DNA from 4 places in the Streptomyces sp. NPDC002181 genome. Region 3 is predicted to be linked to each of the others. Evidence: riboswitches for the same ligand, from Rfam matches in the RefSeq annotation. Region 3 holds a riboswitch; each other region holds the start of a gene.
The links. Region 3 has a riboswitch for cobalamin ahead of ACFYXV_RS33710 (CoA-acylating methylmalonate-semialdehyde dehydrogenase). Riboswitches for the same ligand answer to the same signal wherever they lie in the genome.
Positions count from the first base shown of each region.

Region 1: it holds a riboswitch for cobalamin, as region 3 does, so the genes downstream of both, ACFYXV_RS01165 (energy-coupling factor ABC transporter permease) here and ACFYXV_RS33710 (CoA-acylating methylmalonate-semialdehyde dehydrogenase) in region 3, are expected to answer to the same signal.
Region 2: it holds a riboswitch for cobalamin, as region 3 does, so the genes downstream of both, ACFYXV_RS27855 (cobalamin biosynthesis protein) here and ACFYXV_RS33710 (CoA-acylating methylmalonate-semialdehyde dehydrogenase) in region 3, are expected to answer to the same signal.
Region 4: it holds a riboswitch for cobalamin, as region 3 does, so the genes downstream of both, ACFYXV_RS02555 (ribonucleoside-diphosphate reductase subunit alpha) here and ACFYXV_RS33710 (CoA-acylating methylmalonate-semialdehyde dehydrogenase) in region 3, are expected to answer to the same signal.

Region 1 is NZ_JBIASC010000001.1:257,549-261,834, forward strand. It holds gene ACFYXV_RS01145 (L-serine ammonia-lyase) at 1-29, shown strand, start outside; gene ACFYXV_RS01150 (hypothetical protein) at 281-586, shown strand; gene ACFYXV_RS01155 (SsgA family sporulation/cell division regulator) at 806-1,213, shown strand; gene ACFYXV_RS01160 (hypothetical protein) at 1,332-1,844, shown strand; cobalamin riboswitch at 1,964-2,159, shown strand; gene ACFYXV_RS01165 (energy-coupling factor ABC transporter permease) at 2,188-2,880, shown strand; gene ACFYXV_RS01170 (energy-coupling factor ABC transporter substrate-binding protein) at 2,886-3,239, shown strand; gene cbiQ (cobalt ECF transporter T component CbiQ) at 3,243-3,992, shown strand; gene ACFYXV_RS01180 (ATP-binding cassette domain-containing protein) at 3,989-4,286, shown strand, end outside.
Region 2 is NZ_JBIASC010000013.1:185,439-189,724, reverse strand. It holds gene ACFYXV_RS27865 (anion permease) at 1-1,099, shown strand, start outside; gene ACFYXV_RS27860 (hypothetical protein) at 1,128-1,349, shown strand; cobalamin riboswitch at 1,487-1,638, shown strand; gene ACFYXV_RS27855 (cobalamin biosynthesis protein) at 1,676-2,635, shown strand; partial or broken gene ACFYXV_RS27850 (cobyric acid synthase) at 2,632-4,152, shown strand; gene ACFYXV_RS27845 (putative cobaltochelatase) at 4,253-4,286, shown strand, end outside.
Region 3 is NZ_JBIASC010000023.1:50,573-54,463, reverse strand. It holds partial or broken gene ACFYXV_RS33715 (acyl-CoA dehydrogenase family protein) at 1-752, opposite strand, end outside; gene ACFYXV_RS33710 (CoA-acylating methylmalonate-semialdehyde dehydrogenase) at 749-2,248, opposite strand; cobalamin riboswitch at 2,438-2,624, opposite strand; gene ACFYXV_RS33705 (cobalamin-binding protein) at 2,873-3,793, shown strand.
Region 4 is NZ_JBIASC010000001.1:559,896-564,181, reverse strand. It holds gene ACFYXV_RS02555 (ribonucleoside-diphosphate reductase subunit alpha) at 1-1,880, opposite strand, end outside; cobalamin riboswitch at 2,020-2,151, opposite strand; gene ACFYXV_RS02550 (GNAT family N-acetyltransferase) at 2,196-2,696, opposite strand; gene ACFYXV_RS02545 (Uma2 family endonuclease) at 2,775-3,359, shown strand; gene ACFYXV_RS02540 (YbdD/YjiX family protein) at 3,408-3,605, opposite strand; gene ACFYXV_RS02535 (carbon starvation CstA family protein) at 3,602-4,286, opposite strand, start outside.

The sequences.
Region 1 (4,286 bases), on a different contig from region 3:
GCCTGGCGGTCAACGTCATCGAATGCTGATCCGGCACGCATGACGAAGGAGGGGCCCGGCGCGGTGCGCCGGGCCCCTCCGGCGTTCCACAACTTGGTGAATTCGCAGGCCAATTGAGGTTTGCCCGGAGTTGATCACGCGTGAGGGCGAACCCTCCTCCCCGGGCTGGTCTCTCGATGATCACATGCGCCATGGTGATCACGTGACGTCGCGGCCACACCCCCGGCGGTCGGCCAACCGCCTTGGACCGCAGCCTTTTTGCGTACTGGAGGACTTCATCATGGCAAGCAACCGCAGCATCCGAGTCCTGGCGGCTGTCGCAGCGCTCCCCTTCGCCGCCCTGCTCTTCACGGGTACGGCCCAGGCCGACAACGGAGCCGGTGCGGGCGTCTCGTCCAACGCCGCCGCCGGCGAGATCCTCGGCAGCGGGGTCGCCGGCGGCAACCTCGGCAACTCCTCCACCACCCAGCAGCTCGCCACGGGCTCCGGGGCGTCCAACCAGAACAACGGCGCCCAGGCCAACGGCGCCGGTTTCACCGCCATCGGGCAGTCCAACGACTCGTTCGTGTTCAACCCCGTTCCGTAGCGGACCGGTGACCCGGCGGCCCGCCCTCCCCCCGGAGGGCGGGCCCCTTCGCGTTCCCTCCCCCGCCACCGCACCCGCACCCGTTCCCCTTCCTGTGACGAATGGGGTCCAGCGGCCCCCGGGCTGAGGACTTTCGGCCCGCGGGGGTAGCCGGGAGGTGGGCTAGCTTGCCCGATAGGGCCGCCGGCCCCGGCCGGACACGACTGAGAGGCGCTGCGCATGGACGGAATCGAATACCGCGTCCTCCCGCTCCGGCTGGAGGCCTCCCCCGAGCCCGTGTCCGTGGACGGGGCCTTCACCTACCGCCCCGACCGGCCCTACGAGCTGGCGCTCGACTTCCGGGGCGCCGGGACGCACCTGGCGCGCTGGGTGTTCTCCCGGGACCTGCTGATCGACGGGGAGAGCTGCGTGACGGGCGAGGGGGACATCCAGGTGTGGCCGCGCTGGCAGGGCGGGGAACCGCGGGTCTTCCTCGCCTTCACCAACGGCGCTCAGAGCTGCGTGGTGTCCGCCCGGGCGAAGGACGTGCGGGCGCTGTGCCGGCGGCTGGTCGGGCTCGTGCCCCGGGGCGAGGAGCAGCGCCACTACGACCTCGACGCCGAGCTGAGCACCCTGCTGCCCCGCTAAGTTCCCTTTTGGCATGTTTTCTTTTTGTCTGGGTGGTTTTGGGTGCAACCATGAGCCTGCCGGGGAGTGTCCTCAGCAGTGACACCGGTCCCCGCCTCTGAAGAATCAGGGGGACGTCATGAACCACCTCCGCAACCACCTCCGCCGCCGGCAGCTCGCGGCCCTCGCCACAGGTGCGCTGCTCACCGCCGGGATCACCCTCGCCGCTCCGGCCTCGGCCGCCGTGCGGCCCACGCCGCTCGTCGTGAACGCCCGCTGGGGCGGGCACTGCACGTACGACCGCATCGTCATCGACCTGCGGGGACACGCCCCGCGGGCCACCGTCACCCGCGTCCCCCGGCTGGTCCACGACGGGTCCGGCGCTCCCGTCCCGCTGGCCGGGAAGTACTTCCTCCAGATCCGCCTGCATCCCGCCGCGGCGCACGACCGCGCGGGCGCCGGCACCTACCGCGGACCGCGGCTGGTCAACATCCGCCTGCCGCAGCTGAAGGGCCTCGCCCTGACCGGCGATTTCGAGGGGTACGTGACCTTCGGCGCCGCGTTCGGCGCCAAGCCCTCCGTCAGCTCCTTCACGCTGCACGGGCCCGAGCGCCTCGTGCTGGACGTCGCGCACCGCAACGTCTGCCGGTGACCGTGGCACGCCGCCGGCGCCGGTCCCGCCGGCGCCGGCAGCGGACCGCGTCCGTTCGGGCACGGGGTGTCCGGACAGGCGGGCGTTCGGGCCGGGTTGGTGCAGGTCCGTCCCTGCGACTAGGGTCAGCGGGCCTTGGTGTACGGGAAACCGGTGGAAAACCGGTGCGGCCCTCGCCACTGTGAACGGGAAGTCCGGCTCCACTCCTTTGGGAAGCCACTGGGCGGCGCGGGAGGTTCCGCACCGCCCGGGAAGGCGGGGCCAGGGCATCAGCACCCGTGAGCCAGGAGACCGGCCGGGGCGCGTTGTCCATCCACGAGGTGCTGGAGAGGTCTCCCCACTCATGCATATAGCCGAGGGGTTCCTGCCCCCTTTGCACGCGGTCGCCTGGGGCGCCGCGTCCGCCCCCTTCGTCGTCCACGGTGTCCGCGCCCTCACCCGCGAGGTGAAGGCGAACCCGGAGAGCACGCTGCTGCTCGGCGCGTCCGGAGCGTTCACTTTCGTCCTGTCCGCCCTGAAGATCCCATCGGTGACGGGCAGTTGTTCGCACCCCACCGGGACCGGGCTCGGGGCGATCCTGTTCCGGCCGCCGATCATGGCGGTGCTCGGCACGATCACCCTGCTCTTCCAGGCGCTGCTGCTGGCGCACGGCGGGCTGACCACCCTCGGCGCGAACGTGTTCTCGATGGCGATCGCCGGGCCGTGGGCGGGGTACGGGGTGTACCTGCTGCTGAAGCGCTTCGACGTGCCGCTGATGGTGACCGTCTTCTTCGGCGCCTTCTTCGCCGACCTGGTGACGTACTGCGTGACCTCCGTGCAGCTGGCGCTGGCCTTCCCGGACCCGGGCACCGGGTTCGCGGGCGCGCTCGTGAAGTTCGGGGGCATCTTCGCGGTGACCCAGATCCCGCTCGCGGTGAGCGAGGGGCTGCTGACGGTGCTCGTGATGCGGCTGCTGATGCAGTCGAGCAAGTCCGACCTGGTCCGGCTGGGCGTCGCCAAGCTCACCGGCCGCAGCGAGCAGAAGGCGGCCGTGTGATGAGCCTGAGCCGGAACGCGAAGATCAACGGACTGCTGCTGCTCCTGGTGGCGGCGCTGGCGGTACTGCCCATCGCACTGGGGATGGGCGAGGGCAAGGAGGAGCCCTTCACGGGCGCCGACGCGCAGGCGGAGACCGCGATCACCGAGCTCGATCCGGAGTACGAGCCGTGGTTCTCGCCGCTGTACGAACCCCCCTCCGGGGAGGTGGAGTCGGCCCTGTTCGCCCTCCAGGCGGCCCTGGGTGCGGGCGTGCTCGCCTACTACTTCGGCGTCCGCAAGGGCCGCCGTCAGGCCGCTGCGGCCGGTGCGGCCGGTGCGCCCGCGGCCGCACCGGACACCGCCGCCTCGGAGTCGTAGGCGGTGCTGCCGATCGACGTGGCGGCGCACGGCAGCCGGTGGCGGCGCCGGCATCCGCTGGAGAAGGCCCTGCTCGGGCTCGGGCTGACGGTCACCGCCGTGTGCCTGCCGCCCTGGCCCGGCGGGCCGCTGGTCGCCGCCGCCACGCTCGCCGTGCTGCTCGGCCCGGCCGGCGTGGCCGGGCGGCAGCTGTGGCGGGCCTTCCGGATACCGCTGGGCTTCTGCTTCACCGGCGCGCTGCCGCTGCTGGTCGCCGTCGGCGGCCCGGCCGGGCTCGTCTCGCTCGCGCCCGACGGCCCCCGGCACGCCGCCGAGCTGCTGCTGCGTACCTCGGCGGCCTCCCTCGGCGTGCTGCTGTTCGCCTTCACCACGCCCGTGTCGGACGTCCTGCCCCGGCTGGTCCGGGCCGGGGTCCCGGCGCCCGTGGTGGACGTGGCCCTCGTCATGTACCGCATCGGCTTCCTGCTGCTGGACTCGATGACCCAGGTCCGGCGCGCCCAGGCGGCCCGGCTGGGCCAGTCCGGGCGGGCGGCGGTGTGGCGCTCGCTGGCCGGGCTCGCCGCGACCTCCTTCGTACGGGCCTTCGACCGCGCGGCCCGCCTCCAGGACGGCCTGGCCGGGCGCGGCTACGACGGCGCGCTGCGGGTCCTCGTACCCGAGGCGGCCCTGTCGTGGCGGTTCCTGGCGGCGTCGGGGGCCCTGCTGGCGGCCCTGATCACCCTGACTCTGACCCTGAAGGGGCTCTGCCTGTGAACCCGTTGGTGGAACTGGCCGGCGCCGGCTACGCGTACGAGGACGGCCCGGCGGTCCTGGCCGGCGTGGACTTCGCCATCGCCGAGGGCCGGGCGCTGGTCCTGCTGGGCCGCAACGGCAGCGGCAAGACCACGCTGATGCGGCTGCTGAGCGGGGGCCTGCGGCCCGGCACGGGCGCGCTGCGCCTCGACGGGACGGCGGTCGCGTACGACCGGGCGGGGCTGACCCGCCTGCGCACGGCGGTGCAGTTGGTGGTCCAGGACCCGGACGACCAGCTGTTCGCGGCCTCGGTGG
Region 2 (4,286 bases), on a different contig from region 3:
GACGATCTCCAAGGGCCTGGTCAACGAGGAGGGCATCCAGCCCGAAGTGATCTTCGCCGCCCTGGTCGGCGCGATCCTCTGGAACCTGGTCACCTGGCTGGTCGGACTCCCCTCCAGCTCCTCGCACGCCCTGATGGGCGGCCTGGTCGGCGCGGCCGTCGCCTCCGCCGGCCTCGGCGCCGTCAACGGCGGCACGCTCGTCACCAAGGTGCTGCTCCCCGCGATCGCCGCGCCGATCGTGGCCGGCGCGGCCGCGATGCTGGCCGCCAAGGTCACGTACAAGCTGGGCGGCAACGTCGGCAAGAAGACCTCCGCCAAGGGCTACAAGGCCGGTCAGATCGCCTCGGCCGGTCTCGTCTCCCTCGCGCACGGCACCAACGACGCGCAGAAGACGATGGGCATCATCACCCTGGCGCTGGTCGCCGGCGGCGCGCTCGCGCCCGGCTCCAACCCGCCGGTCTGGGTCATCGTCTCCGCCGGCATGGCGATCGCCATGGGCACCTACCTGGGCGGCTGGCGCATCATCCGCACCATGGGCAGCGGCCTGACCGACCTCCAGCCGCAGCAGGGCTTCGCCGCCCAGACCTCGGCCGCGAGCGTCATCCTGGCCTCCTCCACCCTCGGCTTCTCCCTCTCCACCACCCACGCGTGCTCCGGCGCCGTCATGGGTGCGGGCCTGGGCCGCAAGGGCGGCGTGGTCCGCTGGTCCACCGCCACCCGCATGTTCATCGCCTGGGGCCTGACCCTGCCGGCCGCCGCCGTCGTCGCCTCCGGCGCCGAGCTGGTCATGCGCACCGGTGACGTCGGTGTCGCCGCCGTCGCGCTCTTCCTGATCGCCTCCTGCGTCGCCATCTGGCTGATCTCGCGCCGCCAGGTCGTCGACCACAGCAACGTGAACGAGGTGCAGGCGGCCGCGGCGGAGGAGCCGGGTGTCGTCACCACGGCCATGGCCGCCGTCACCGTCCCGCCGACGATGGCCGCCGAGGCCGCTGCCGAGGCCGTCGCCGGTACGACCGCCGCTGTGACGGACGATGCCCTGAAGGCCACCATTCCGGCGGCCGCCCCGACCGCACCGGCGGCACCCGCCGCCGCGGTCTGACCCCGAGAACGACAGAGGAATCCGCAGTATGAAGATCGACTGGGCAGCACTCGGCTCCGTCTTCGGGGTCAGCCTCTCCGCCACCGTCGCCCTCGTGGCCCTGTTCACCCTGGGTCTGGTGGGCCTCTCCAAGCACGAGACCGCCACCGAGCAGGGCGGCACCGCCACCCTCGCCCGCAGCGGTGCGTACGCCTGCTTCGCGCTCGTCACGGCGGCCGTCGGGTACGGGATCTACCTGATCGTCAGCTGACCTGATCCGATGCCCCGGTCCGACCGATCGGGGCACGGCGTGCCAGAGCTCCCTCCGGGTTCCCCGGGGGGAGCTTTCGTACGCCCGGCAGCCGTGTCCGCGGCCTGCCCCGCCGCAGGTCAACGGCGAGTTGACGGGCCTTCGCGGTGCGTGGTGGACTGCCCGAGCCAATACGGCGGCATGGAGAGGAAGTCCGGTGCGAATCCGGCGCGGTCCCGCCACTGTCACCGGGGAGCACGCGGCACGTGCGCCCCGGGAGCCAGGAACTCCCACCGCCGGACACGTCGAACCAGGGCGCGGACCCTGAGTGAGGACATACCTGCACCATGCGTGCCGACCGCGTCTTCGCGTACGGCGCCGCGGCGGGCCTGATCGGCGACCGGATCCTCGGTGATCCGCGCCGAGGGCACCCCGTGGCCGCCTTCGGACGAGCCGCCGCCGCCGTCGAACGCGCCCTGTGGCGCGACGACCGCGCCCGCGGCGTTCTGCACACCCTCGTATGCGCCGGGGGCGCGGTCGCCGTCGGCGCGCTGGGAGCCCGCGCCGTGCGCTCCCGGCCCGCTGCCGCCCGTATCGCCCTGACCGCGGTGGCCACCTGGGCCGTCGTCGGCGGCACCTCGCTGGGCCGGGAGGCCCGCGCCATCGGCGGCGCTCTCGCCGCCGGGGACGCCGAGGTGGCCCGCGAGCGGCTGCCGCACCTGTGCGGGCGCGATCCGCAGGCCCTGGACGAACAGCAGATGGCCCGCGCCGTCGTGGAGTCGGTCGCCGAGAACACCTCCGACGCGGTGGTCGGGGCCCTGGTGTGGGGCGCCGCCGCCGGTGTCCCGGGGCTCCTGGCGTTCCGCGCCGTGAACACCCTGGACGCGATGGTCGGCCACAAGTCCCCGCGCCACCTGCGTTACGGCTGGGCCTCGGCCCGGCTCGACGACCTCGTGGGCTGGCCGGGCGCGCGGCTGACCGCCCTGGCCGCCGCGGTGGCCGGGCCCGATCGCCGGGGAGCCGTACGGGCCTGGCGCGCGGACGCCGCGGCGCACCCGAGTCCGAACGCCGGACCCGTGGAGGCCTCGTTCGCCGGGGCGCTCGGTGTACGGCTGGGCGGGACCCTCGCGTACGGCGGGCGGGTCGAGCACCGGGCCGTGCTGAACGGCGAGGAGGGCCGGCCGGTGGAGGTCGCGGACATCGAACGCGCGGTGCGGCTGTCGCGTCAGGTGACGTGGCTGGCGCTGGGGGCGTGTGTGGCACTGCGCTGTGCGGTGTCGTACGGCATACGGAAGGGACGCGGATGAGCGGCGCGAAGCAGCTCGGCGGGGGACTCCTCGTCGCCGGCACCACATCGGACGCGGGCAAGAGCGTGGTCACCGCGGGCATCTGCCGCTGGCTGGCCCGGCAGGGCGTGAAGGTGGCGCCCTTCAAGGCGCAGAACATGTCGCTGAACTCCTTCGTGACCCGCGAGGGCGCCGAGATCGGGCGCGCACAGGCGATGCAGGCGCAGGCGGCCCGCGTGGAGCCGACGGCGCTGATGAACCCGGTGCTGCTCAAGCCCGGCAGCGACCGGAGCAGCCAGGTGGTGCTGCTGGGCAAGCCGGTGGGCGAGATGAGCGCGCGCGGCTACCACGGGGGGCGGCAGGAACAGCTCCTCGGGGTCGTCACGGACTGCCTGGAGCAGCTGCGGGGCACGTATGACGCCGTGATCTGCGAGGGGGCGGGCAGTCCGGCCGAGATCAACCTGCGCCGGACCGACATCGTGAACATGGGGATCGCGCGGGCCGCGCGCTTCCCGGTGGTCGTGGTCGGGGACATCGACCGGGGCGGGGTCTTCGCGTCGTTCTTCGGGACGACGGCGCTGCTGTCGCCCCAGGACCAGTCGCTGATCGCCGGATACATGGTCAACAAGTTCCGCGGCGACGTGTCGCTGCTGGAGCCCGGGATGGAGATGCTGCGCGGCCTGACCGGGCGCGCGACGTACGGGGTGCTCCCGTTCCGGCACGGGCTGGGCATCGACGAGGAGGACGGGCTCCGGGTCTCCCTGCGGGGCGCGGTGCGCGAATCGGTCGTGGCCCCGCCGGTCGGCGAGGACGTGCTGCGGGTCGCGGTGTGCGCGGTCCCGCTGATGTCGAACTTCACGGACGTCGACGCACTGGCGGCGGAGCCGGGCGTGGTGGTGCGGTTCGTGGACCGGGCCGAGGAACTGGCCGACGCGGACCTGGTGGTGGTGCCGGGCACGCGCGGCACGGTGAAGGCGCTGGAGTGGCTGCGCGAGCGCGGCCTCGCGGACGCGCTGCTGCGGCGGGCCGCCGAGGGCCGGCCCGTGCTCGGGATCTGCGGCGGCTTCCAGGTGCTCGGCGAGCACATCGAGGACGAGGTCGAGTCGCGGGCGGGTTCGGTGGACGGGCTGGGCCTGCTGCCGGTGCGGATCCGCTTCGAGCGGGAGAAGACCCTGGAGCGGCCTTCCGGGACCGCGCTCGGCGAGGCGGTCGACGGGTACGAGATCCACCACGGGGTGGCCGAGGTCCTGGGCGGGGAGCCGTTCCTCGACGGCTGCCGGGTGGGTTCCGTCTGGGGCACGCACTGGCACGGCTCGCTGGAGTCGGACGGCTTCCGGCGGGCGTTCCTGAGGGAGGTGGCTTCGGCCGCGGGCCGCCGCTTCGTCCCGTCCCCGGACACGTCGTTCTCCTCCCTGCGGGAGGAGCAGCTGGACCTGCTGGGCGATCTGATCGCCGAACACGCGGACACCGACGCCCTGCTGCGCCTCATCGAGGGCGGCGCCCCCGCCGGCCTCCCGTTCCTCCCCCCGGGCGCCCCGTGACGGCCCGGATCCCGCGGGCGGCCTCCCCCGCCCCGTACGAGCACACCAGCCCGCGCACGCGCACCCGCACCCGCACCCGCACTAGGAGAGGCATCGCATGAGCACGCCCTACCCGTTCACCGCAGTGGTCG
Region 3 (3,891 bases):
GAACAGGCGCCGATGCCGAGACGGCCGCCGTTGAGGCCGTTCATGGCGATGCGGAAGCCGTCCCCTTCCACACCGAGCCGCCGGTCGGCGGGAATGCGGACACCGTCGAGGATCACCTGGCGGGTCGGCTGGGCGTTCCAGCCCATCTTCCGTTCATTGGGGCCGAAGGAGACTCCCGGGTCCCCGCGCTCGACGACGAAGGCGGAGATCCCGCCCGCGCCCGGCTCGCCGGTCCGGGCCATGACCACGTAGACGTCCGAGGCGCCGGCACCGGAGATGAACTGTTTGACCCCGGTGAGCACGTAGTGGTCGCCCCGGCGTTCGGCGCGGGTGCGCAGCGCGGCGGCATCCGAGCCCGCGCCCGGTTCCGTCAGGCAGTAGCTGCCCAGGGTCGCCGCGGCGCAGAGGGCGGGCAGCCAGCGGGCGCGCTGGCCTTCGTCGCCGTAGCGGTCGATCATCCAGGCGACCATGTTGTGAATGGAGAGGTAGCCGGCGATGGACGGGCAGCCGGTCGCGAGGGTCTCGAAGACGAGCACGCCGTCGCTGCGGGAGAGACCGGAACCGCCGTGTTCCTCGCGTACGTACACGCCGGCGAGACCGAGGGAGGCGGCCCGTCGGATGACGTCGACGGGGAAGTGCTTGTCCTGGTCCCAGGCCACGGCATGGGGGGCGAGCTGCTCCTGCGCGAAGTCGAGGGTGACCTCGGCGAGGGCGAGCTGGTCCTCGGTGAGGGTGGTGGTCACCGCGCTCACCCCATCGTCGGGATGGTGAAGCTCGCGCCCTCCTTGACCCCGGAGGGCCAGCGCGAGGTGACGGTCTTGGTCCGGGTGTGGAAGCGGATCGAGTCGGGTCCGTGCTGGTTCAGGTCGCCGAAGCCGGAACGCTTCCAGCCGCCGAAGGTGTGGTAGGCGACGGGCACCGGGATGGGCACGTTGACCCCGACCATGCCGGTGTTGACCCGGCGGGTGAACTCACGGGCGGTGTCCCCGTCCCGGGTGAAGATCGCCACGCCGTTGCCGTACGGGTGTTCGCTCGGCAGGCGCAGGGCCTCCTCGAAGTCGGCGGCACGGACCACCGAAAGGACGGGGCCGAAGATCTCCTCGCGGTAGATCCGCATCTGCGGGGAGACCCGGTCGAAGAGGGTGGCGCCGGCGAAGAACCCGTTCTCGTGACCCTCCAGGGTGAAACCGCGTCCGTCGACGACGAGTTCGGCTCCCTCGCTCGCGCCGATGTCCACGTAGCGGCGGACCCGGTCGAGGGCGTCGCGGCTGACCAGGGGGCCGAAGTCCGCGTCCGGGTCGTCGGAGCGCCCGATCCTCAGGGTCGCGATGCGGTCCTTGAGGGCGGCGACCAGCCGGTCGGCCGTCTCCTCGCCGACGGGTACGGCGACGGAGATGGCCATGCAGCGTTCGCCCGCCGAGCCGTAGCCGGCGCCGATCAGGGCGTCGACGGCCTGGTCGAGGTCCGCGTCCGGCATCACGATCATGTGGTTCTTGGCCCCGCCGAAGCACTGCGCCCGCTTGCCGTGGGCGGCCGCGGTGGCGTAGATGTGCGCGGCGATCGGCGTGGAGCCGACGAAGCCGAGGGCCTGGACGCGGGGGTCCTCGAGGAGGGTGTCGACGGCCTCCTTCCCGCCGTTGACCACGTTGAGGACGCCCGGCGGCAGGCCGGCCTCCAGGAAGAGCTCCGCGAGGCGCAGCGGTACGGACGGATCCCGCTCGGAGGGCTTGAGGACGAACGCGTTGCCGCAGGCCAGGGCGGGCGCGGCCTGCCAGAGGGGAATCATGGCGGGGAAGTTGAACGGGGTGATGCCGGCGACGACGCCGAGGGGGGAGCGCAGCGAGTGCACGTCGATGCCGGTCCCCGCGTTGTCGGTGAACTCGCCCTTGAGCAGGTGCGGGATTCCGGCGGCGAACTCGACCACCTCCAGGCCGCGTTGCAGGTCGCCGTGGGCGTCGGCGACGGTCTTGCCGTGCTCGGACGACAACAGCCGGGCCAGAGCCTCGCGTTCGCCCTCGACGAGCTGGAGGAAGCGCATCAGGACGCGGGCGCGCCGCTGGGGGTTCCACTGCCCCCACTCGGCCTGCGCCTCCTCGGCGTTGGCGATGGCGGCCTCGGTGTCGGCGCGCCCGGCGAGCGGAACCCGGGCCTGGACGGCGCCGGTGTTGGGGTCGTGGACGTCGGCGAAGAGTCCGGACGTACCGGTGGTGTGCTTTCCGCCGATGAAATGGGTGAGTTCACGGACCATGGATGCCTGCTCTCGTCAGGTTGGATCCGGGGATGGCACGGCGCACCGCCGGACCGCACCCTGGGTGAGGGTGTGCCGCTGCGGAATGCCGTGAGGACTACGAGCGCGGATCGGTGTGCGCGCGCTCCGCCGGATCACCAGGGTCGTGGGTACAAACCGGTGCCATGCGTGTCTGCTCCATCCTCGTGGACAACACGGAACATCCGCGGCCGGTATCCTGACTCCCGGATCCCCGCGCGCCGCCCGCCTTCCCGACAGACCTCGTCAGTGGCGTGTGGATGGCAGCACACTCCCCGGTCACAGTGGCGGGACCGTGCCGGTTTCTCACCGGCTTCCCTGCACCGCGGACCTTGTGCCCACGAACATATAGTTGGACGTCCTAGTAAGTCCAGACCCACCAGCCGGGCGCGCCCAGGGGGTGTCGTCGAAGTGGCTTCGTCCGCCCGTGAGGGCGGGGTCGGCGGGGTCTGGTGCGTGTGACCGCAAGGCGGAGGACGGGGTCCTCCCGCCGAAGGCAGGGGGAGGGGCGACGCTCGCGTCGTCGACCGACGACAACGCCGCGAGCGCGCGTGCCAGACCCCGCCGGCCAGAAGGGACTTCGGCGACACCCCCTAGAGTCGGGGCATGCGCATCGTCTCGCTGCTCCCCGCGGCCACGGACATCGTGGCGGACCTCGGACTCGTCGCCGACCTGGTCGGACGTACCCACGAATGCGACTGGCCGCCGACGGCGGTCGCGTCGGTGCCCGTCGTCACCCGCGCCGAATTCGACGCGGACGCACTCGGCAGCCGGGAGATCTCCGCCGCGGTCGGCGGCGCGGCGCACAGCGGCTCCTCGCTCTACACCCTGGACACGGAGGCTCTCGCCGCGCTCGCACCCGACGTCCTGCTCACCCAAGACCTCTGCCGGGTCTGCGCGGTGTCCTACGAGGGCGTCTCCCGGGCGGTGCGCCTCATGGACGCCGGTCCGCGCGTGCTGAGCCTGGAACCACGGACCCTGGACGACGTCCTGGACTGCCTCGTCACCGTGGGCGACCTGCTGGGAGTCCGGGAAACGGCCGAACGGCGGCGCACGGAGCTGCTCGGCCGGCTCGCCGGGGTCCGGCGCGCCGTGGCGGGCCGGCCGAGGCCGCGGGTGGTGGCCATCGAGTGGCTCGATCCGCTGTGGCCGGCCGGACACTGGGTACCGGAGCAGATCACGTGTGCGGGCGGGAATCCGCTGCTGGCCGCGCCCGGGGAGCACACCGAGCCGATGGCCTGGGACGCGGTACGCGCGGCGCGCCCGGACGTCGTCCTGGTGCTGCCGTGCGGCTTCCCGCCCGAACGGACCCTGACCGAACTCGGCCTGCTCACCGCGCTGCCGGGCTGGGAGGAACTGCCCGCCGTACGGGCCGGCGAGGTGTGGGTGCTGGACGGCCCCGCCTACTTCAACCGGCCGGGTCCGCGCGTGGCCCGGGGTGCCGAAGTGCTCGCCCACGTGCTGCACGGGGTGCGGGCCGGAGACCCCGTGACCGAGTCGGAGGCACGGCGGCCGGGCCGGGCGTAGCGCCGCCCCGGCCGAACACGGCCGCCGGAGCGGAACCGGTGTGTTCACGCGATCCTCTCGCGGGATCCGCTTCCGGCACACCCCCACCAGACCGTACG
Region 4 (4,286 bases), on a different contig from region 3:
CCGGCGATCGAGGCGATCGTCGCGGTCGGCGCGATGGCCAGCAGCAGCGAGTTGCGCATGCCGGACTTCGCGACGCGGGCGCGCAGGGCGTCCCAGCGCTCGGGCCAGTTCAGCTCGACGTCGTAGTGGTCGGGGTGCAGGACGCCGCGGGCGGTGCGGGTCTGCTCCCAGGCCGGGAGCGGGCCGCTGCGCTCGGCGAGGTCGCAGGAGGCCTCGTACGCGGCCAGCATGATGCGCTCGGAGAGCTTGGTGGACAGCGCCTTCGCCTCGGGGGAGTCGAACGGCAGCTTCAGCTTGAAGAAGACGTCCTGGAGGCCCATCGCTCCCAGGCCCACCGGACGCCAGCGGGCGTTGGAGCGGCCGGCCTGCTCGGTCGGGTAGAAGTTGATGTCCACGACGCGGTCGAGGAAGGTGACGGCCGTACGGACGGTCTCGTCCAGCCGCTCCCAGTCGATCTCGCCGGTCTCGGTGAGGACGAACGCGCCCAGGTTGACCGAGCCCAGGTTGCAGACCGCCGTCTCGCCGTCGTTGGTGACCTCGATGATCTCGGTGCACAGGTTCGAGGAGTGGACGACGGTGCCCGGCTCGGCGGTCTGGTTCGCCGTGCGGTTGGAGGCGTCCTTGAAGGTCATCCAGCCCTGGCCGGTCTGCGCGAGGGTGCGCATCATCCGGCCGTACAGGTCGCGGGCGGGCATGGTCTTGCGGGCCAGGCCGTCCGCCTCGGCCTTGCGGTAGGCGGCGTCGAACTCGTCGCCCCACAGGTCGACCAGCTCGGGCACGTCGGCCGGGGAGAACAGCGACCAGTCGGCGTCCGCGTTGACGCGGCGCATGAACTCGTCCGGCACCCAGTGCGCCAGGTTCAGGTTGTGCGTGCGGCGCTGGTCCTCGCCGGTGTTGTCGCGGAGCTCCAGGAACTCCTCGATGTCCGCGTGCCAGGTCTCCAGGTAGACGGCGGCGGCGCCCTTGCGGCGGCCGCCCTGGTTCACGGCGGCGACGGAGGCGTCGAGGGTCTTCAGGAACGGCACGATGCCGTTGGAGTGGCCGTTCGTACCGCGGATCAGCGAACCGCGGGCGCGGATGCGCGAGTACGAGAGGCCGATGCCGCCGGCGTGCTTCGACAGACGCGCGACCTGGTGGTACCGGTCGTAGATCGAGTCGAGCTCGTCCAGCGGGGAGTCCAGCAGGTAGCAGGAGGACATCTGCGGGTGCCGGGTGCCGGAGTTGAAGAGCGTGGGGGAGGACGGCAGGTAGTCGAGGCGGCTCATCAGCCGGTAGAGCGAGGCCACTTCCTCGACGGCCTGGACGGTGTCGTTCTCGGCGAGGCCGCAGGCCACGCGCAGCATGAAGTGCTGCGGGGTCTCGACGACCTGGCGGGTGATCGGGTGGCGCAGCAGGTAGCGGCTGTGCAGGGTGCGCAGGCCGAAGAAGCCGAAGCGGTCGTCGGCGCCCTCGGCGAGCGTGTGCTCGACCAGCGCGTCCAGGCGGTTCGCGTGCAGCGCCACGAACGCGGCGGTGCGGTCCGCGATGAGGCCCTCGCGGTGGCCGACCGCGACGGAGGCGGAGAAGGAGGTGGCCCCCTGGCCGGCGGCTTCCTCGGCGACGGCCAGCGTCAGCAGCCGGGCGGCGAGCCGGGAGTACGCCGGGTCCTCGGAGATGAGACCGGCGGCGGCCTCCGTGGCCAGAGCGCGCAGCTCGGCCTCGTCGGCGGCGGCGCTGCGTCCGCGCAGCGCGGCGGCGGCGACCCGGCCGGGGTCAGTGTCGGGGAGGTCGGCCGTCAGCTCGGTGAGGGTCCGCAGCAGCGCGGCCCCAGGTCCCCCGGTCTCGATTCCGGTGTCGGACGGGTCGGACTCGGCGCGCGGTGCGGAAGGCGCGATGGTCACGGGGGGAGCTCTCCCTCGCTCGGCTCCGGGACACCTGCGGCGTCGGCGCGAGCGGGCGCGCGCGGGCAGGGCAAGGCAGCACCGCGCGGCGTCCACCGGCCCAACCGCGAGGCCCGGACGTATCGACACCCGGTTCGGTCGAGCCGGGCGCACTGTCGGCAGGTCATCGGACTTGCGGTGACACCAATGGGTGTACTTCATACCGTTGCGGGACAGTTCCGGATTCGCACCGGATTCCCCTGCGACGACAGCGAGCATGAGCATACATGTGGGGGCCCCCTCCTGCGCGACCCCCTAGATGTTGTGTCGGCGTGGCTACAGTTCGAGACCGTACGTGCGCAGAGGGAGGCCGGGGACGGGCTCCCAGTCCCGTTCCGGCGAGCGCACGAAACCGAGCCGTCCGTAGATCCGGTGGGCGCCGGTCATGTCGTCCGTGGTGGACAGCACGAGGCGCCGTACGCCCTCGACGGCCCGGGCGCGGTCGATGCAGGCCCGCACCAGAGCCTCCCCGGCGCCCCGCCCGCGGCCCTCCCGAGCGACGGCCAGCATCCGGAACTCGGCCTCGCCGGGTCCGGCGATGTCGCACAGCGGGCTCCCGGGCGCGGCGAAGGCCACCCCGCCGAGGAGCCGGCCCTCGCCCGTCGCGGCGACGAGTATCACCCCGTCGGCGGCGCGCCCGGCCACGTCGCGCAGCCGCACGAGGTACGGATCGTCCTCGCCGAACGTCAGCAGCCCGTCCCCGAGGTAGGCCTGCGCGGTGATCTCCCCGAGCGTCCCGTACTCCGCCGCCAGCGCTTCCCTGATCACGATGTCCATGCGGTCGAGTGTGCCGGACGGCTGTCGGTGCCCGGCGCTATCGTCGAAGACAGCACCGTCGAGGAAGGCGAGCGAGGCATGACCGTGATGACAGACCGGCCCCACATGCTGACCGAGGACTTCGAAGCCGTGGCGCGCATAGCGGCCCGCGAGAGGGAGGGGACGCGGCTGGAGTTCATCGACGGGGTTATCAGGAGCAAGGCCATGCCGGACGGCGATCACCAGACGATCATCGAGTGGCTCACGCGGATCTGCATGCAGTACCGGCCGGAGCTCTGGCTGCACGGGGGACAGGGGATCAAGGCCGAGGCGTACCGGGGAGGGCGGGCCATCCCGGACGCGGTGCTGGCGCCTTCCAAGGCATTCGCCGGGCAGGGCGACTGGGTCGACCCCGACCCGATCCTCATGGCCGTCGAGGTGACCTCGTGGGATTCGGACACCCACCGGCGGGACCACGTCGAGAAGCCCCGCGCCTACGCGGAGACGGGCATTCCCGTCTACCTGCTGATCGACCGGGCCAAGTGCGAGATCTCCGTCTACAGCCAGCCCAACGGCCGACGGTACGAGAGCACCCACATCGTGGCGTACGGGAAGGACGTCGAGCTCCCCGAGCCCGTCGGCATCACCCTCCAGACCGAGGTCCTCAAGGACTGGGTGCGCTGAGGATGCCGAAGGGCCCCGCCGATTCGGCGGGGCCCTTCACGTACGTGCTCAGCAGCAGCGGAAGCCCTCGCGGGGGTCCGCCTCGCGGGAGTCCGTACGGGCGCGTTCGAAGGCGCGGCGGGTCATGACCTCCGCGTCCGGGTCGTGCGTACGGGCGTGGGCGACGTAGCGGTCGTACGCCGCCTCGCCCGAGAACTCCCGTACGAAGAACCGCGCCTTCGCCAGCGCCGCGCGGACCCCGCTCACGCCACCGGCTCCTTCGCGCGGCCGCCGCCCGAGTCCAGGCCGGCGGCGGCGAGCTCCGCCCGCTCCTCGGGCGTCGCGATGAGCCCGGCCGGGGCGATGATCTTCGACTCGGTCCACGGGACCTCGGACAGCCTGACCGCCTCCGGGCTCCCGACCGCCTTCAGGCAGGTCCGCGCCGCGTCCAGCAGCACGATGACGATCAGGATCGCGAACAGCGCCGACAGCGCGCCGTCGACCGTCGCGTTGGTGACGATCGTGTGCATCTCGCCCATGTTCTTGGCGGGCGGCAGGACCTTCCCGGCGTCGATCCCGGTCTGGTACTTGTCGCGCTGCGCGAAGAAGCCGACCTTGACGTCCTCGGAGAACACCTTCTGCCAGCTCGCGGTCAGCGTGACGGCCACGTCCCAGGCCAGCGGGACCCCGGTCACCCAGGCCCACTTGAGCCGGCCGGACTTGACCAGCAGCGTGGTGCAGACGGCCAGTGCCACCGCGGCGAGGAGCTGGTTCGCGATCCCGAAGAGCGGGAACAGCTGGTTGATGCCGCCCAGCGGGTCCTTGATGCCGACCCACAGGAAGTAGCCCCAGCCGCCCACGACCACCGCGCTGGCCAGCCACACGCCGGGCTTCCAGCTCACGTCCTTGAAGGGCTTGTGCACGTTGCCGAGGGTGTCCTGGAGCATG